Linked DNA regions of Methylomagnum ishizawai. The protein of the gene in region 2 interacts with the protein of the main gene of each other region in a pairwise test. Links are inferred from orthologs where the notes say so. Each region holds a gene or a part of one and is shown on either strand. Other genes may lie near its edges.

Evidence for each region.
Region 1: the proteins of B9N93_RS08770 (region 2) and B9N93_RS04315 interact in binary tests that used the Escherichia coli proteins (3 or more experiments, as listed by UniProt). The link is inferred for Methylomagnum ishizawai from one-to-one orthologs.

Annotation. Positions count from the first base shown.
Region 1 is NZ_FXAM01000001.1:947,678-957,737, reverse strand. Bases 4,895-7,867 are described here. They hold B9N93_RS04315 (chemotaxis protein CheA), read right to left. Parts: upstream 7,410-7,867; coding sequence 5,379-7,409; downstream 4,895-5,378. Other genes in these bases: B9N93_RS04310 (response regulator), read right to left, coding at 7,437-7,802; B9N93_RS04320 (chemotaxis protein CheW), read right to left, coding at 4,895-5,375. In the rest of the region: chemoreceptor glutamine deamidase CheD, read right to left, coding at 1-406; B9N93_RS04340 (CheR family methyltransferase), read right to left, coding at 403-1,269; B9N93_RS04335 (STAS domain-containing protein), read right to left, coding at 1,284-1,580; B9N93_RS04330 (chemotaxis protein CheW), read right to left, coding at 1,616-2,119; B9N93_RS26685 (methyl-accepting chemotaxis protein), read right to left, coding at 2,121-4,829; more of B9N93_RS04320, read right to left, coding at 4,851-4,894; B9N93_RS04305 (WD40 repeat domain-containing protein), read left to right, coding at 8,370-9,551; B9N93_RS04300 (BLUF domain-containing protein), read right to left, coding at 9,858-10,060. UniProt on the Escherichia coli protein: Involved in the transmission of sensory signals from the chemoreceptors to the flagellar motors. CheA is autophosphorylated; it can transfer its phosphate group to either CheB or CheY.
Region 2 is NZ_FXAM01000001.1:1,959,855-1,969,728, reverse strand. The notes cover bases 7,088-9,874. They hold B9N93_RS08770 (protein phosphatase CheZ), read right to left. Parts: upstream 8,964-9,874; coding sequence 8,211-8,963; downstream 7,088-8,210. Other genes in these bases: B9N93_RS08760 (RNA polymerase sigma factor FliA), read right to left, coding at 9,549-9,874; B9N93_RS08765 (chemotaxis response regulator CheY), read right to left, coding at 8,978-9,352; B9N93_RS08775 (chemotaxis protein CheA), read right to left, coding at 7,088-8,198. Outside these bases: B9N93_RS08815 (hypothetical protein), read right to left, coding at 1-452; B9N93_RS08810 (HpnM family protein), read right to left, coding at 676-1,311; B9N93_RS08805 (DUF2802 domain-containing protein), read right to left, coding at 1,389-1,775; B9N93_RS08800 (chemotaxis protein CheW), read right to left, coding at 1,901-2,365; B9N93_RS08795 (ParA family protein), read right to left, coding at 2,510-3,310; flagellar motor protein MotD, read right to left, coding at 3,307-4,155; B9N93_RS08785 (flagellar motor protein), read right to left, coding at 4,159-4,902; B9N93_RS08780 (protein-glutamate methylesterase/protein-glutamine glutaminase), read right to left, coding at 4,890-5,960; more of B9N93_RS08775, read right to left, coding at 5,970-7,087.

The DNA.
Region 1 (10,060 bases), 1.0 Mb from region 2 along the record:
CCACATCGCTCAGGGCCGGCATGAGCTTGCCGCCGCCGAACACCTTGACCTCCAGGTTCTTGCGTTGGCCACCGCGCCCCAGGATGGCGTTGATAAGATGCTCCATGGCGTAATTGCCATAGCGGGTGGCGGAACCGATGATCTCGGAGCGCTCGTCCCGCAGCCGCTCGCCGGTGATCGAGGGCAGCATGAAATGGTTCATGCCACCGATACACAAAACCCGGTCGCGGATACAGGCCGCCACGCAGGAGCCCAGCACCGTCACGATTTGTTCGTCCTGGGCGGTGACGTAATATTCGCCGGGCAGGATTTTGGCGATGGCCATGCTTTCGCCCTCGTCCCAATAGCGCCTCACCGCCTCGAAACCGGGCAGGCAGGCGGCGAGTCTGGGGTCGCCGTGCCTCATGGCGCGGCCTCCGGCTTGCGGTACATGGTCTGGCCCAGGTTCTCGAAGCGATGCGCAAAGGTGTGCAGCGACTCGGAATGGCCGATGAACAAATACCCGCCCGGCACCAACAGGTCGAAATAACGCCCGATCAAACGGGCCTTGGTCGGTTGGTCGAAATAGATCAGCACGTTGCGGCAAAAAATAAGGTCGAACGGTCCTTGCAAATCCCAAGGGCCGATCAGGTTCAATTGCTGGAAATGCACCAGGTCGCGCACCGCGTCCTTCACCTTCACCCGGCCCTCGTGCTGGCCCCCGCCCTTGAGGAACCAGCGCCGCAGCCGCTCCTGCTCCAGACGGCCCACGCTGTCGGCGTCGTAGACCCCGGCCGCCGCCGTCGCCAATACCCGCGTATCCAAGTCGGTGGCGAGGATTTTCAAGTCCCAGCCGCCGAGGCGGGTGTCGGCCTCCAACAAGGTCATGGCGATGGAATAAGGCTCCTCGCCGGTGGAACAGCCCGCCGACCAGACCCGCGCCCGGCGGGAAGCGGCGTTGCGGCGCAGCCAGTGCGGCACCACCTGGGCGCGGAGATAGTCGAAATGGTGGTTCTCGCGGAAGAACGCGGTGAGGTTGGTGGTGATGGCGTTGATGAACTCGGTGAATTCCGGGCCGGCCTGGTCTTCCACCATCGCGCAATAATCGCGGAACCGGGTCAGGCCCAAAGCCCGGAGCCGCTTCGCCAGCCGGGAATAGAACATATCGAACTTGTCGTCCGGCACCCTGATCCCCGAGTAGGCGAAGGACAAGCTCCGCAGCCGCTCGAAGTCCTCAAGGCCGTATTCGAACTCCCGTAAATAGCCGGGTTTATTGGCCGGGGCGGACATGGTGGGCGCTCCGCTCAACGGGATGGAGGATCGCCGGCCGACCCGGCGAGACCGAACAAGCCGGCCAAACCCAAACAGCCCGCGACCCTTTGGAACTCGGGCGAAGGCCGGTCCAGGCGGGGCGGTTTCCCGGCCTGGCGGGCGCTCTGCCATAGCACGGCCAGCAATTGCAGGGCGGCGGTATCGATCCGCCCGACTTGGGAAGCGTCCACCCACACCGGTTCGGGGTGGTCCAGGGCGGCCAAGACCTCTTCCTTGAGCGTCCCCGCGTTCTCCATGGTTTGTAGTTCGGCCAATACGATCTTGTTCATAACGGATTCTGTCGTCGTTGTGGTTGCGAGTGGCGCTAGGCCAGTTGCACCTCGATCCCGTCCCAGTCGCGCTCGGACAGCAAGGCGTCGGCGTTCAGCAGCATGGTCATCCGCTCGCCGGGCAGGATGCCCTTGAGATAGCGCATCTGGACCGCCGCCCCCAAGGCCGGTGGCGGACGTACCGCGTCGGGCCGCACATCCAGCACATCGGACACCGCGTCCACCACGATGCCCAGCGCCTGCTCCCCGCCTGCCGGGGATTCCAGGCCCAAGATCACGATCACCGTGGTGGCGGTATATTCGCCCCGCGCCATGCCGAAGCGCTCGCGCAGGTCCATGATCGGCAAGATGGTGCCCCTGAGGTTGATGACGCCCTTGATATAAAGCGGCGCTTCCGGCAATTCCCGCGCCGGTTCCCAGCCCTTGATCTCGCGGACCTTGAGGATATCGACCGCGTAGGGTTCGCCCGCCAGTTCGAAGCTCAGGTATTGGCTGGGTACGCCGGTTTCGGCCCCGGCGCTGGCCACGAGAGTATTCATATCAAAACTCCTCCCACTCATCGCCCGTGCCGCCCACCACCGCCGTTTTCGGGGTCGGGGCGGGCGGCGGGCTATAGGCCCGCGGCTTGGCATTGGGGGATTGCGGTGGCCGGCCCAGGCTGCCGCGTTTTTCGACCACGGTCAGCAAGGCCACGATCCCGTCCGACAAGCCCTGGAGTTCGCGGAAATCGGCCTCGGCGGCCAGGGCATCGCCACGCTGCTGCTTGTCGATGATGGTGCGTACCAAGCCATGCATCTTTTCATGCTCGGCCTCCAACTCGCGCATCTCGTGCAGATGGCCGTATTGCTTGAGCCCGGTCGAATACAACCATTTCCCCAGGTCGCACTCCCGGTGCGAAACCGCCTGGGCCATCGTCAAGGACTCCCGGCCCGCGAGGAAGTCGCGGATGCGGACCTTCCAGGCCAGATGCTTGCTGCGGGCCATCGAGAAGTCCAAGGACGCGGTGGTGGCCTTGGCCGGGCGCTTGGCCTGGGCCGTGTCCTCGGTCTTGAAGAAGCCCACCAACTGCACCATGTTCTTGGCCTGTTCGCACATGGACACGCTGGCCGCCGACGCCTGTTCGGCCAGGGCGGCGTTCTGCTGGGTGATTTCGTCCATCTGCGCCACGGCCCCGTTGATCTGCTGGATGCCCTGGGCCTGTTCGCGGCTGGCGGCGGCGATCTCGGACACCAGGTCGCCGGTTTTCTGCACGCTACCCACGATGTCGTTGAGCATCCCGCCGGATTGGGTCACCAAGGCGGAGCCGGTACCGACCTTGTCCAGGCTGTTCTGGATCAGCTCGCGGCTTTCCTTGGCGGCCTTGGCACTACGCTGGGCGAGGTTGCGGACCTCGGTCGCCACCACCGCGAAGCCGCGGCCCTGCTCGCCCGCCCGCGCCGCCTCCACCGAGGCGTTCAAGGCCAGGAGGTTGGTCTGGAAGGCGATTTCGTCGATGGTGCCGATGATATTGGCGATCTTGGCGCTGCTGTCGTTGATGTCGCGCATCGCGGCCACGGCCCGTTCCACTACATCCCCGCCCTTTTGCGCCAAGTCGCGGGCGACGCTCGAAACCTGGTTGGCGGCGATGGCGTTCTCGGCGTTCTGGTTCACGGTGCTGGTCAGTTGCTCCATGCTGGAGGCGGTCTGTTCCAGGCTGGCGGCTTGCTCCTCGGCGCGTTGCGAGAGGTTGTTGTTGCCGGCGGCGATTTCCTGCGAGGCGTTGTAGATGAAATCGGCGGCTTGGCGGATTTGGCCGAACACCTCGCTCAGCTTGGACTGGGACTGCATCAGGTTGGCGCGGAACTCGGCATAGACGCCCTCGTAGCCATCGTAGCCGGTGCTACGGGTCAGGTCGCCCTCGGCCATGCCGCGGATCACCCGGCCAAAATCCTTGAGGGACAGTTCCACGTCCTCGGCCACCAGGTTCAGCCCCTCGCCCATGCGCCGGGTGAAGCCGGTCCGGCCTTCGACATCGATGCGATGCTGTAAATCGCCGACCCGGAACGCGGTCAGCAGCGTGCTGACCTGTTCTTCCACGGCCACCTGGTCGGTGCGGTCGTCCCATTCCATCACGGTGCCGATGCGCTTGCCGCGCCCATCGGCCACCGGATTGGCGATGAAGGAGAAGCTCCGCCCGGCGACGCCGATCTCGCTGCGGTGGATATCCCTCAGCCCGGCCAGCAACCGCCGCTGATGTTCGGGATGCGGGTGGAAGGCATCGATGTTCGCGCCCAGGATTTGGTCGGCATCGAAGCCGGGAAGCACCTTGCGCAAATCGGATTCGGCCCGTTTGAACATGGCTTGCACCGCCCGGTTCATATAGATGATGCGGAACTCCTCGTCGGCCACCATCACGCCGGCGCTGGCATGGTCGAGCGCGGTCTTGATACGCGAGGCTTCGTCCGCCACGCGCCGGAGTTCGGCCACGTCGAAGCCGAGCCGGGTCTGGGTGCAGCGCAGGGCGTTGATGGCCATGGCGCATTCATCGTCGCCCTCGGCCTCCAGTTTGCTGGTGAAATTGCCCTGGGCGATTTCCATGAGACTTTCGGCCACATGCCTCACGGCCACCGTGATCCGCGTCAGGATATAAGCCAGCAACGCCCCGCCCGAAAGCGCCAGGGCCAACGCCGACCCCGCGCCCAGGCCGCGCAGGCCGGGCCCGGCGGCATCGCCCGCCCATAACAACCCCGCCGGAATGACCGCCCCCGCCAGCAGCGATATCCCGGCTATCCACCCGAGCGCATGCATCGACAGCCGGGGCAAGGGGTTCAAGCGCTGGATCAAGGGGGGTTCGAGGGTCTCGCCCGCGTTCATCCGCCGATAGCGCTCGGTGGCCGCCTCGACCTCGGCGCGTTCCGGCCGGGTCCGCACCGACAGGTAGCCGACCAGTTCGCTCCTTTCCCACAGCGGCGTGATATTGGCCCGCACCCAATAGAAATCGCCGTTCTTGCAGCGGTTCTTGAGGAGGCCGACCCAGGCCTTGCCCGCTTTAAGGGCGTCCCACAACTCCCGGAATACCGCCGACGGCATGTCGGGGTGGCGCACGATGTTGTGGCTCTGGCCCAGGAGTTCTGGTTCGGTGAAGCCGCTGATTTCAATAAACTCGGCGTTGGCATAGATGATGACGCCCTTGGGATCGGTTTTGCTGACGATGAGGGTGCCTTCGCCCAGGAGGCGCTCGACATCGGTGACCGGCAGGTTGGTTTTCATGGGTTTGCCCCTCCTCGGAGGCTAGTGATGGGCCGAGAGTTCGGCTTGGGCCTGGACCGGAACGGGCCGCTCTTCCAGGCGCAAGAGCTTGTCCACATCGAGCAAGGCCACCATGCGGCCATCGAGGGAAGCGATGCCCTTGACGAATTCGGCCCCGATGCCGCCGCCGAAGTCCGGCGCGGGCTGTACCGCGTCCCGCGGCAGATCGACCACATCGGCCACGGCGTCCACCACCACGCCCATGATCTTGTCGCCCCGTTCCTGCTGGGTTTGCAGGATCACCACCACCGTGGTGGGTGTATAGACCGGCTGCCCGACCTCGAAGCGTTGCCTGAGGTCTAGGATCGGCACGATGGCCCCCCGCAGATTGATGACGCCTTTTTCATAGCCCGGCGCGTTGGGAATCCGCGAAACCGGCTCCCAGCCCCGGATTTCCCGGACCCTGAGGATATCCACCGCGTATTCCTCCGTGCCCAGCACGAAGGTGAGATGTTGCGGGCCGCCGTCGGGCCGGTCCTGCGCCTGTGTGTGTGCCTGTCCGCCCATCTTCTAATGCCTCGTTTGCGCGGGACGCTCCTGCCGGGCCAGCCGCACCAGCCCCGGAATGTCCAGGATCAAAGCCACCGAGCCATCGCCCAGGATGGTCGCGCCGGAAATACCCTCGACCCGCCGGTAGTTCTCCTCCAGCGATTTGATGACCACCTGTTGCTGGCTCAGCACGTTGTCCACGAACAAGCCGCATTTCAAGCCCTGGCCCTCTACCACCATCAACAGCCCATCGGTCAGCTTGACGGCGTGACCGCCCTCGACCCCGAACACTTCGTGCAACCGGATGATGGGCAGGTATTCGCCGCGCAGGCGGAAGGTCTCGCCCTTGCCGGTAAAGGTGTTGAGCTTGTCCTCGGTGAGGCTGATCGATTCGATGATCGACACCAGGGGCGCGATATAGATTTCCTTGCCCACGGCCACGGTCTGCCCGTCCAGGATGGCGAGGGTCAAAGGCAAGTGGATGGAGAAGGTGGAACCCTGGCCGGGCTGGGTCTTGAGTTCGATGCGCCCGCCCAGGGCTTCGATATTGCGCCGCACCACGTCCATGCCCACCCCGCGCCCGGACACCTCGGTCACTTGCTCCGCCGTGGAAAATCCCGGATGGAAGATCAAATCGTAAAGCTGGGCGGGCGGCGGATGGGCCTGGGGTTCCAGCAAGCCGCGCTCCACGGCCTTGGCGAAAATCCGGGAAGCATCCAAGCCGCGCCCGTCGTCGGACACTTCGATGACGATGTTGCCGCCGCGGTGATAGGCGTTGAGCAGGACCAGGCCGGTATCGGGTTTGCCCGCCGCCACCCGCTCGTGGGGCGCTTCGATGCCGTGGTCCAAGCTATTACGCACCAGATGCATGAGCGGGTCGGCGATCTGCTCGATCACGGTCTTGTCCAGTTCGGTTTGTTCGCCCATCAGCCTGAGTTCGACGCGCTTCCCGAGTTTGCCGCTGATATCGTGGACCAGCCGCGGCATCCGGCTGAACACGAAGCTGATCGGCAACATGCGGATATTCATCACGCTCTCTTGCAGGGCGCGGGTATGGCGTTCGAGTTGGGCGAGGCCGTTTTGCAATTGCTCCAGCCGGTCCATGGTGAAGGTTTCGCCCAGGAGGCCCAGCATGGATTGGGTGATGACCAATTCGCCGCAGAGGTTGATTAATTGGTCGATCTTGGCGGTATCCACCCGGATCGAACCGCCGCCGGCGTTTTTGGTGCCGGTTTCGGGCTGTGGGACCGATGCGGATTGGACCGCCGCCGCCATGGACGCGGCTTCCTGTGGAGCCGGAACCGGCACTGCCGCCGCCGCCAATGCCGCCAATTCAGCCAAGGACCGCACCGCCAGATCGCAATGGTCCTCGACCCAGGCGAAGGCTTCGTCGATATCGGCGCGGGCCACCTTGCCATACAGCTTGAGTTCCCAGGCGAGGTAGCAGTCCTCGATATCCATTTCGTCGGCACTGGGCAGGAACCCCAGTTCGGCATCGACCTCCAGACGCCCCAACCCGGCCAGTTCGCGGAAAATCCGGGCCGGATCGTTGCCGCTGCGGAACAAGTCGCGGTGCGGGCTGAAAACGATCTGCCAACCCTCGTCCCGGTCGGCGGCCAGGGCCGGGACCGGGACCGGGACCGGGGTCGGCGCGCCCACCGCATCATCCGCTAGCAACCGCTCCAAGGCCGCTTGATGGATCGCCACCGCCGCCCGGTCCACGGGCCGGCCGGACTGGCTGGCCCCCAGCATATCGCGCAGGCAGTCCACCGAACCCAACAGCGCCTCGACCGCCTGGGCGGTCACGGGCCGCCGTCCTTCGCGCATCTCGTCCAGCAAGGTTTCCAAATGGTGGGCGAAATCGGCCACCGCAGTGAAACCAAAAGTGGCGCTGCCGCCCTTCATGGAATGGGCCGCCCGGAAGATGGCGTTGATCGCCTCGGGATCGGCATCGCCGGTTTCGAGGCCCAGCAGGCCGCTCTCCATGATCGCCAGTCCTTCGAGGCTTTCCTCGAAAAAGACCTGATGAAACTGAGCCAAGTCGATGGCCATGGGAGATACTCCGGAGGGACGGTCGGCCTAGCCCAACACCTTGCCGACGGTTTTGAGGAGTTGGTCGGGATTGAAAGGCTTGACGATCCAGCCGGTCGCCCCGGCCGCCTTGCCCGCCTGTTTCTTGGCGTCGCCGGATTCGGTGGTCAACATCAGGATCGGGGTGAATTTATAATCCGGCAGCGCCCGCAATTCCCGGATCAGCGCGATACCGTCCTTGTTGGGCATGTTGAGGTCGGTGATCACCAAATCCACCTTGCGGGTCTTGGCCTTGCCCAGCGCCTCGACACCATCGCTGGCCTCGACCACCTCGTAGCCCGCGCCCTTGAGCGTGAAAACCACCATCTGCCGCATCGAGGCCGAATCATCCACAGTCAGTATGCTCCGCATAATCTTTACACTCTTATTGGGGTCTGTGGCGCGGCATGGGGCGGGCCTGGCACCGCGCCGGATTCATAGGACAAATCCTGGGTTGGAAAGCGCGGGATCACAGGCCCGCACGACCTCCTGTATCCAGCCTCCCGCAACCGGACCACCGGATTCCCATAGCCCCGCGCCCACGGCGGGCTGTCGGCCCGAAGCCCAAGCCGTATCGCAACTGCTACGTTATGGAAGGTCACGGGTTAGAGTGTAGTCGATGCCGATTCTTTTTGAAGAAGCGTGGACCCGGTCGCGCCAAGCCCAAGGAATGGCACCGGGACCGGGGAAAACGGCTTGCCAGCCAATCGGGCGTTTCGCTAGCATCTAGGACTAGGCGGGCCGGTTCCCAGGTCCAAGCACGGGATCGCGGCCTTGGAAACCGGGCCGACGGGGCCGCATCCGGTCCGCTCAGGGGGGCGGGAACACTCTATAACAACCCTCATAGGCGCGGACCACCCCGGCCCACGCCACCCGCCGCCTCCAAGCCGGCCCCACTGGGCGAGCCGCCGCCACCGCATACAACAAACATAATTCCATCCAATGAACGCGCTGCTGTCCTACATCGAAAAGCTGCTGGTCGGAATCTTCGTCCTGGGCTTCCTGGCTTTGATCGCCATCGGGGTGTTGCGCTACCGCGAGGGCGAATCCGGGGAAGGCGGCGCCACTTGGCACCAAGCCAAGAAGCACAACACCATCGAGGGCTACCTCGAATTTCTGCGCGATTGCCAATCCTGCGCCCATGAAACCGACGCCATCGCCGCGCTGGACGAATTGCAGCACGGTTTGGGATTGGTGGCGCGGTTGGCGCAAGGCCATTTGGAGGAACGGGCCAGCGTCGCCCTGCCGGTGTTCTCCTCCGACGGCAAGACCCTGCTGGCCCTGGGTGGCAAGGAACCGCACCTGTGGGACGCCAATACCGGGACGCGCCTGCCCTTGGAAGAAGGAAGCTTCGCGATCAAGGGCGGGGACGCCATCACGGCCCTGGCCTACGCGCCCGATGGCAGCTGGGTCGCGGCGGGGCTGTCCGGTGCCGAGAACGGCAATATGCTGGTCTGGGACCGCCAGAGCGGCGGCTTGGTGGGGGAACACCTGATCGACGGCTTCGACGCCCAAACCCTGGCCTTCGAACCCCGCGCCCAAACCCTGGGCTGGCTGGCCCATGGCCCGCTCGGCATCTGGGAACCCCTCACCGGCAAATTCCTCCGCGCCACCCACGAGGGGGCCAGCGCCTTGGCCTTCACCCGCATGGACAAGAGCCACACCCTGATGGTGACGGCGGCGGGCCGGGAAATCTGGTTCTGGGAACCCGCCACCCTGGAACTGGTCCGCCAAGCCGTGATGAAGACCGACCGGACCTTGTTGGGCCTGAGCCAGGATGGCCGGGTGGCCGGTTATGCCGAGGGGCCGGTGCTGGAATTATGGGATGTGCGGACCGGGGCGTGGATCGCCACCTTGCAAGACCACGACGGCGATGCGCTGGCGTTTTGCCGGGATATCAAGAAGGGCTGGATCCTGGTCGGCACCCGCACGGGTAGCCTATACCTGTGGGATACCAAGCTCCCCACGGCGCTGGGACGGATCGCGGCCCACGAAGGCCCGGTCGAGCAACTGGCCTGTTCAGGCAAGGGACGGGCGGTTTCGATCAGTTGGGATAGCGCCAAGATTTGGGATTTGGACAAGCTGAGCAAAATGCCGGTCGAAAAACCCAAGTTTGAGGAATAAACCGGGGTAATCATGACGCCCGGCGCATCGTAGTTTTACGTATTTTCCTGGAATTGGACGGAATGATTTAATTTCCACCGCGCAAACTTGACTGTGATCCGAATTGATGATTGTCGCACCGGATCGACCGGAAGTCGCGATCAATGACTTAACCCACCTATCGGCGCTAGCGCCCGGAGTTTACGCTCCGCCCGCAGGTTCCCCAGAAGGTAGGGGCTTCCCCCCCAATCTATGCCCTTACCTTCTTTTTTCCCGCCCCCAACCAGATTCCCGCCAGCGACCCATGGCATCGAAACGATGGCCGGGTCATAAACCCATACCGGCATCCCTGATCCAACGCATGAACGCTATCGCCCGCTCGGGGGCCATGGCGAAGCCTTCCGGCGAGAAATCGAGGTCCAGGAACCGGGTATAACCGGCCAGCGCCGCGCAGCCATTCCAAGAAGCATTGAAAAAGCCCATCGACCATTCCCCGTAGTCCCTGGACTCCACCGGCCCGGAACGCAGTT
Region 2 (9,874 bases):
GCTTTTCCCTTCAGGCCCGCGAACTTCGGCTCCGCCTGGGCGGCGGGCTTGTCCTTGGCGAATTTACGCTCGCCCTCGACCGGGGCGGCCCCTTCCTTCGCGTGCCTGACCCAGAGCTTGAAGCTCGGTACCAAATCCACCGCCCGCTGCAAACGGTCCACCTGCACATGGCGATAAGGGTTCTGGCTGAGGGACAGCACATAGACCGCCCGCCGCAACTCGGTCTCCAATTCGGAGAAATCGGCGTCTTCCCATTCGGTCATCGCCTTGCCATAGAGCTTGTTATCGGGCGTGGACCAGAATTGCTCCGTCAGCAGGGCGCCATCCTCGGCGATGAAATTATTGGGGTTGAACAAAGAACGCACCTGGCCGCCATAGGCCAGATGGCACAACAGCAAGGCCAGCACCAGCAGCCCACCCCGCGCCCTTCGACTTCTCGTTATCGGAAACACTCATCGCCCCCTAGCATTGATTTCATCTCCCCGGCCAACCGGCCTTTTCCCCGCCATATCCGTGGCCCTGCCCAGGCGCAAAGCGGGAAGTGTAGCCAGCTTATTACAAGCAAGGCAAGAACACGGGACCGCGCCCCGGAGGGTTCCGTGAATCAGCCCGCCTTCGATAGCAGTCCAAAAAAAGGGCACCCGAAGGTGCCCCGTAGATACCTGGCTTCCCGTCTCAACCCGGCTTGCCCGGCTTGGCCGGGGCGGCGTTGTTGTGGGAGTAATCGGTGATTTTTTGGGAGAGCTTATTCAACAGGCTGTCGAAACCCTCGCGGTCGATGACGCTGGTATATTGGGCCTTTTTCAGGGCCAAATCGCTGATACCATCGACAATGATATTGATGATCTGCCACTGCCCATTGAGTTCACCCACGATATACTCGAACTTGATGGGTTTTTCCTTGGGGGCGGTGAAGTTATAGCGTAGCAATAGCTTGCCGTTCTTCAAATCCTGGCTGCTGTCGAACACGAAGGATTCGCCGCCATAGCCATTGAATTGGGCGGCATAGGTGGCAACACTCAGATCGATCAGTTTTTCCATGAAGGCGGTTTTCTGCGCCTTGTCCAGTTTTTTCCAATGGCTACCCAGGGCGATCTGGGATACCGCCTCGAACTCGAAAGTATCCCGCACCACCGGCCCGATCAATTTATAGCGTCCCTGATACCCCAACTTGTCCGCGCCCTTCATCGCTTGGATGAGCGTCTCGTTGAGTTTGTCCACGGGTTTCCTGGCTTCGTCCACCGGCTCGGCCCAAGCCGGGAAAGACGCGAGGCATACCAGCCACAAACCCAATATCAGCTTAAAAATCATAATATTCCCCTTGCTCGGCTAGGCGGGCGAATATAGCACAACCGCCGGGATTTGGGATGGGAGGGTCTTGGTACCCGTCAGCGGCGCGGCTGGCCGTAAAGGCTCACCAGCAGGTTGGCCTCGGACAAGGACAGGCCGAACTCCGCGACCAGTTCCTCGGGGCGGGCGCCGGCCTTCACCTTGTCGATGGCGGTGTAATAGGGTTGCTGGGTGGTTTCGCGGGTGGCGAGTTCCTCGATGCGGGCGAGGCATTCGCGCAGGCGCTCCTCCTGGCCGAACACCCGCCGGTCCACCTGCACCGCCGCCGCGCACAGGCCCATCAAATCCTGTCCTTGCCGGGCCATGCCCTCGGCCAGGGCGGCGTGGTCGCGGGCCAGCTTGCGGTGGGCGCGGGCCAGCAGGAACAAGCCCGCCGCCAGGAGGGCCGACAAGGCAAGGAGCGCGAAATAAGGCAACCAGTTCATCGGGCGTATCGTCGATAGGGGGAAAGGGTTCGCGGGCTTGGGCGGGCGGTGGACAGGGGGTTGGCGGGGACCACGGGCCGGACCCGACCCATATTATGCGCCAAGACCGCGCGGGAACGGGACCGTCAGAAGAATTCGAGGTCGGCCCGCTCCTCTTCGCTCAGGAAGCGGTTGAGATCGACCAGAATCAGCAACTGGCCGTTGCGGCTGGTGACGCCCTGGATATAGCGGGAGCTTTCCTCGTTGCCGACATTGGGCGCGGCCTCGACCTCGGAGCCGCGCAACTCCACCACTTCGGCCACGCTGTCCACCAGGATGCCGATGACCTGGTCCACGGCCTCGATGATGACGATGCGCGAGGCGTCGTCGGGGTCTTTCGGATACAGGCCGAAGCGCTTGCGGGTGTCGATCACGGTGACGACATTGCCGCGCAGGTTGATGATGCCGACCACATAGTCGGGCGCGCCCGGCACCGGGGCGATTTCGCTGATGCGCAGGACTTCCTGCACCTGCATCACATTGACCCCGTAGGTCTCGTCGCCCAGGCGGAAAGTTACCCATTGGTTGACCGGTTCGGTACGTTTTTGCATGGCTCCGCTCATGGTGGCCTCGTTGTGATTGGGGGGGGTGGGGTTCAAACTGGCCCTGGAATCCCGTGTTTGCTTTGGACGGCTGGAATCCATACCACAGCAAGCTTTGGATTCCAATTCAGATCGGGATTGCAGCCTGGCCGGTTAGCCATGGACCCGCGCCTCGGGCCGTGGCGTCAATCCGCCGCTCAGGGCGTCCTCCAGCAATTCGGCATAGGCGGCGGCGGCCTTGGTGCCGGGCGCGAAGCGGGACACCGGCTGTCCTGTCTGGCTGGCCTCGCGGATGCGGGTATCGACCGGGATTTCCGAGCGCCAGGACTGGTCGCCGAAACGCTGGCGGATGACCTCCAGGGTTTGCAGGGCGGCGCGGGTGCGACGGTCGAACATGGTCGGCACGATGGTGAAACGCAGCGCCACCCGGCGCGATTTGCCGATCATGGCCAGGGTGTGCAGCATCCGCTCCAAGCCCTTGAGCGCCAGGAATTCGCACAGCACCGGCACGAACAAATGCTCGCTGGCGGCCAGGGCGTTGACCATCAGGACACCGAGCATGGGCGGGCTGTCGATCAGGGCGAAATCGTACTGCCCACGCACCCCGGCCAGCGCGTTGCCCATCACCAGCCCCAAGCCCCCGGCCCCGTTCTGGCGCTCGATAGTCGAAAGCGCCGAGGACGCGGGCAGGATCGACAAGCCCTCGACGCCGCTGGGCCGCACATAGCGGTCCAGTTCGAGCTTGCGCCGCGCCAGGGCGTCCTGGAACAAATCGTAGACGCTGCCCTGGATATCGTCCGGGTTCATCTTGAAATAGCCGGTCAAGGAACCGTGCGGATCGAGATCGACCAACAGGACGCGATAGCCGCGCTCGGCCAGCAAGCCGCCCAGCGAAACCACGGTGGTGGTCTTGCCCACCCCGCCCTTTTGGTTGGAAACCGCCCAGACCTTCATGGCTTCACCGTCGCCGGCACGGGCGGGGCGGCGGGTCGGGGCGGCGCGTCCTGGGCCGGTGCGCCGTAACGCGCCGCGCCGTTCGACATCACCACCAAGACCACCCGCCGGTTGCGGTAGCGGCCTTCCTCGGCCGTGTTCTCCGCCACCGGATGGTATTCGCCATAGCCGATGGCGGCGAGGCGGCGCGGGTCGATGCCATTGCGGGTCAATTGACCCACCACGGCGGCGGCGCGGGCCGAGGATAGCACCCAGTTGGAGGGGAATTCGGCGGTGCTGATGGGCATGTTATCGGTATGGCCCTCGATGTTGATGGGATTGGGGATCTCGCGGAAGATTTCCGACAAGCGGTACAGCACCGGCAATGATTCGGGCGCGAGCGCGGCCTTGCCGCTGGGGAAGAACAGCCCGCTCTTCATCTCGACCTCCAGCCAGAACTCATGGCGCTTGACGACCGCCAGATCGTCCTGGATATAGGGCGACAACACGGCCTCCAGCCGGTCGGCGACCGCTTCCAGCCGGGCCTGTTCCTGCTGGGGATCGGCACCGGCGGTGGGTTCGGGGGATTCCGCGCCCAGGCCGGTTTCTGGGCTGCCGACCAGATACTCGCCCGGTGCCCCATCGTAGATTTGAACCGGCTCGCCGGCCCTGGAAACCTTGCGGCCATCCTCCATGAACACCTCGGCCAGGGTGCGCGACAACACCCGGTATTTGCCTTCGTTGATCGAGGAAATCGAATACATCACCACGAAGAACGCGAACAGCAAGGTGATGAAGTCGGCATAGGACACCAACCAGCGTTCCAGGTTCTCATGCTCGTCTTCGGAGCGCTTGCGTCTCGCCATGGCTCACCCATCCAGGAAGCCGGTCAGCTTCAATTCGATATTGCGGGGGTTCTCGCCCTCGGCGATGGCGATGACGCCTTCCAGCACCAATTCCCGCGCCCGGTGCCGCGCCGAGGCCCGCGCCTTGAGCTTGTTGGCGACGGGGATGAACAACAAATTCGCCAGCCCCACGCCGTAGATGGTGGCGACGAAGGCCGTGGCGATGCCGCTGCCCAGCTTGGCCGGATCGGACAGGTTCTGCATGACATGGATCAAGCCCATCACCGCGCCGATGATGCCGATAGTGGGCGAATAACCGCCCATGGCCTCGAACACCTTGGCGGCGGTCAGGTCGCGCTGTTGCTTGACGCCCAGTTCCAGTTCCAGGGTGTCGCGGATAACTTCGGGTTCGTTGCCATCCACCAGCAATTGCAAGCCCTTGCGGGAGAACAAATCGACCTCGTTGGGGATGAAATTCTCCAGGCCCAGCAAGCCCTCGCGCCGGGCCAGGGTACTCCAGCCCACCAGCTTCTTGATCTCCTCGCCCGGATCGATGGACGGCATGAACAACACCCAGCGCAGCATCTTGAGCGCGTAGACGAACACGGCCGGTGGGGTTTGCAGCATCACCGCGCCCAGGGTGCCGCCGATCACGATGACCAGGGCGGGGCCGTTCAGCAACGAGCCGATATGGCCGCCTTCCAGGAAATTGCCGAAAATGACGGCCCCCACCCCGAGGAAAATGCCGGCGATGGTCAAGCCGTCCATGGTTGTCCCCGCGCCAATTCATCGGCCATGTCGTCGAGATCGTAGACCGCGTCGGCCAACCGGCCATCGACGATGGCCTTGGGCATCCCGTAGACCACGCAGCTCCGTTCGTCCTGCGCCCAGACCGCCGCGCCCCGCGCCTTCAACCGCGCCGCGCCCTGCCTGCCGTCCGAACCCATGCCGGTCAGCACGATGACGAGCGCCCGCGGGCTATGCGCCAGACCGGCCAGGGAAGCGAAGGTGACATCGGCGCTGGGCCGGAAATATTCACCCTCGGCGGCCTCGCGGAGGGCGATGGTTCTGCGGCCCGCTTGTTCGCGCAGTTCCATCTGCACGCCGCCCGGTGCCACCAAGGCCAGGCCGGGCCGCAACTCGTCGCCGTGCTTGGCCTCGCGGACCTCGATGGCGCAAACCTGGTTCAAGCGTTCGGCGAAGCTGCCGGTGAAATTGCCCGGCATATGCTGCACCACCAGCACCGGCACCGGCAGCTGCGCGGGCAAGGCGGCCAGGACCTTCTGGACGGCGGTGGGTCCGCCGGTCGAGGCGGCGATGGCGATCAGGTTCACGCCGCGCAAATGGCCGGACTGGGATGGCGGATGCCGGGGACGGGGGGCGGAGCGGATGGCCGGGCGGGGCGTGGGCGAGGCGTGGACCTTGGCGCGATGCCGGGCCAGTTCCAACACCCGGCCACACAGCATCCGCTTGGCGGTTTCCTTGTCGGCGCTGATTTCGTGCAATTGCTTGGGGATGAAATCCATGGCCCCGGCGTCCAGCGCCTCCAGGGTGGCGCGGGCACCGGCCTGGGTGGAGACCGAGAACATCAGGATGGGCGTGGGCCGTTCGCGCATGATCCGGCGCACCGCCGTGATACCGTCCATGACCGGCATTTCCACATCCATGGTGATGACATCGGGCTGGAGTTCGGCGGCCATGCGGATGGCGTCCAGGCCGTTGCCGGCGCTACCCACCACTTCGAGGTGGTCGTCGCCGTTGAGGATTTCGGTCAGGCGATGGCGCATGAAATTGGAATCATCGACCACCAGCACCCGGTAAACCATCCCATCCCCCTACCGCATCGGCCCGTAGCGCTTCATCAGGCCGGGCACGTCCAGGATCAAGGCGATCTGGCCGTCACCGGTGATGGTCGCCCCGGCCATGCCCGGCACGCCGCGCAGCTTGGCCCCCAGGGGCTTGATGACCACCTCCTCCTGTCCGATCAAATGATCGACCACGAAGCCGACATGCCGCCCGCCCGCCATCACCACCACCACATGGCCGGCCTTGCCGCGCTCGGGATCGTAGCCCGGAATCAGCCAATCCTTGAGATAGAACAAGGGCAGCACCTTCTGCCGCACCAGGGCCACCAACTGGCCGTCCACGGTGTTGGTCTTGGACAGGTCGAGGTCGAGGATTTCCACCACGCTGGACAGGGGCAGCGCGAACGGCTGCTGGTTGAGCTTGACCATCAGGGTGGGCATGATCGCCAGGGTCAAGGGCAGCTTGATGATGATGCGGGTACCCCGCCCCAGCACCGAATCCACCGCCACCGTGCCATTCATCTGGCTGATGCGGGTCTTCACCACGTCCATGCCGACGCCCCGGCCCGAGACATCGGAAATCTCGGTCTTGGTCGAAAGCCCCGGCATGAAGATCAGTTCATAGCAGCCCCGGTCGTCCAAACGAGCGGCGGATTCCTGGTCCATCAGACCTTTTTCCACCACCTTGCGGCGCAGGTTTTCCGGGTCCATGCCCTTGCCATCGTCCTCGATGGCGAGTTCGATATGGTTGCCTTCCTGGGCCGCGATCAACACGACCCGGCCTTCCCGTGGCTTGCCCGCCGCGACCCGCTCCTCGGGGGTTTCGATGCCATGGTCCACGGCGTTGCGCACCAGATGCACCAAGGGATCGGCCAGGGCTTCCACCAAGTTCTTGTCGAGGTCGGTTTCCTCGCCGCGCAGTTCCAACTGGACTTCCTTGTTGAGGCTGCGGGCCAGGTCGCGCACCACCCTGGGGAAACGCCCGAACACCTTTTTGATCGGCTGCATCCGGGTTTTCATCACCGACAATTGCAGGTCCGAAGTCACCACGTCCAGGTTGGCGATAGCCTTGGTCATGGCGTCGTCGTTGAAGGCGCTGCGCAGGGTCTGGAAACGGTTCCGCACCAGCACCAGTTCGCCCACCATGTTCATGATCTCGTCCAGGCGCTGGGTATCGACCCGCACCGTGGTTTCCACCGCGGTGGTGGTGGTGGGGGGGGAGGCGGGGGACTTGGCCGCTTTGACGGGATCGAAATGGGCGGCCTCGTGGAAAGCGGGCGGAGGCTCCAAAGGCTTGGCCGCTTCGGTTTGGGGGATGCCGAGATGCCTGCCCCTGCCATGCAGGTTGTCGAGCAAAGCCTCGAACTCGTCCTCGCTGATCAGGTCGGCGGCGGGTTGGGCGGACGGGGTTGGCTCATCCACGCCGCCTAGAGGCGCGCCGACATGCTTGCCCTTGCCGTGCAAATCGTCGAGCAAAGCCTCGAACTCGTCCTCGGAAATTGTATCGCCGACGGGGACCGTAGGCCCGGCGGCGGGAATCGCGGGCGGAATCACCGGAACCGGCTTGGCCGCCGCCGAACCATGCCGTCCCGCGCCGTGCAACTGGTTCAGCAACCGCTCGAATTCCTCCTCGGTGATTTCGTCGGGTTCGGCCTGGGACTGGGCCGGTGCGGGTTCCACAGGTTCGGCGGCGGGAACCTCGCCCACGAGGCCGGGTTCCAGCATGGCGAACAAATCGGCTTCCACCACATTGCTGGGCTTGGGCATGGAGGCGACCGGAAGGGTCGCCACGGGTTCGGGTGGTTGTGCCCGAGTGGCGGCGGATGGCACGGGCGGCACGGGTGGCGATGGCGCGGGCTCGGACACGGCCTGCGGTTGCAGCAGGCGCGACAGCCGGTCCAGCAAATCGGGATCGACCGGCTCCGGGTCCTTGCCGTTGCGGATGTATTTGAAGATGGAGTTGACCACATCCAGGACTTCGAGGATCACATCCATCAAAGCCGCATCGACCCGCCGCTCGCCCTGGCGCAAGGCGTTGAACACATCCTCGGCGCGGTGGCACACCCCGACCAGGACGCCCAGGTTCAAGAAACCAGCCCCGCCCTTGATGGTATGGAAGCCCCGGAAAATGGCGTTGAGCAAATCGTAGTCGTCGGGCGTGTTTTCCAGCTCGACCAATTGCCCGTTGAGCTTTTCCAATATCTCCCCGGCTTCCACCAGGAAATCCTGGACGATTTCGTCGTCGAGATCGATGGCCATGGCCGTTTTCCCTTAAAACCCCAGGCTGGACAATAAGCCGTCCACATCGTCCTGGCTATGCACCGCGTTGGCATCGACCCCAGGCACGCACGGACCCAAGGCGGGAACGGCGGGTTCCGGCGCGTCGCCTTCCGCGCGGTAGCGGCGGCTGGACAAGCGCACCATGTCCACCAAATTGGATTCCAACTCCTGCACCAACTGGATCACCCGGCGGATGATCTGCCCGGTGAGGTCTTGGAAACCCTGCGCCATCAAGACTTCGCCCAACAGGGTTTGCATGGTCGCCAATTGCTGCCCGGACTGCGCGAGATGCTCGGCCAGGTCCAGGCTGAGCTGCTTGAATTCCTCGAACGGCATTTCCCGCTGGCGGAAGCGCTGCCATTGGCCGCCCAGTTCGCCGGCCTGGCCCGCCAAGGCTTCGGCCATGGGCAGCAGGGTTTCCACCGCGTTGAGGGTGGTGTTGGCCGCCTGTTCGGTCATGGCGATGACATAGTTGAGGCGCTCCTTGGCGTCGGGGATTTCGCGCTCGGTCAGATGGGCGAGCTTATCGTCCACCGCGAAGCTGGCGAGGGTGTCGTGTAGTTGACGGGTCAGGCGTCCCACTTCCTGGAACAAGGTCATTTCGCGGACCCGGCCTATGTCGTCGAGGATTTGGTCGGCTTCGACCTGGTCGCCCCGCTCCAAGGCGGAGACCAGGGCCAGCGCCTGGGCGATACGCGGGTCGGCGTCGGCGGGAAGCGGAGCGGCGTTCTTTTTCTTGGCCATGGGCTAACTTCCGTTCAAGCGTCTAGGCGCTCGAAGATTTTTTCGATCTTTTCCTGAAGGGTGGCGGCGGTGAAAGGCTTGATGACATAGCCGTTCACCCCGGCCTTGGCGGCTTCGATGATCTGCTCGCGCTTGGCCTCCGCCGTCACCATCAGCACCGGGATATGCATGAGGTTGGGTTCGGCCCGGACCATGCGCAGCAAATCCAGGCCGTTCATGCCCGGCATATTCCAATCGGTGATGAGGAAATCGATACCGCCGCCCAGGAGCTTGGGCCAGGCGGACTGCCCGTCGTCGGCTTCCACGGTGTTGTTGAAGCCGAGTTCACGCAGGAGGTTCTTGATGATCCTGCGCATCGTGGAAAAATCGTCCACGATCAGGATTCTCATGTTCTTATTCAAGGTCTTTCACCTCGGTCTGACGGTTCGGGCCGACGCTCCCCGCCCCGGCGGGGGCGACCTGGGAGCTTATCTCTGGATTGGGCATCGGCCGGAATGGCTTGGTGGATTCGATCTATGCCAATGAGGCTAGCACACAATTGGGCGGCTTGATGCGGGAGGCGGGAGGCCGGAACCCAGGGTCCCATCAAGCCCCCAGCCTCCGGCCCCTAGCTTCGCGCCGTTTCACCGGCATCCGCTCGGCGTCCAGCCAGCCCTGCATCCGCGCCCGGAGGCGCAGCATGGCCTGGCCTTGAATCTGGCAGACGCGGGACTCGCTCACCCCCAGCACCTCGCCGATTTCCTTGAGGTTCAGCTCTTGCTCGTAGTACAGCGACACCACCAGGCGTTCCCGCTCGGGCAGGCCGGCGATGGCATCGGCCAGGGCTTCGGCGAAGCCGGCCCGCACCAGGCTCTCGGATGGCGATGCGGAGGGATCGGCGCATTCTTCCAAGACACCATCGCCCGATTCGG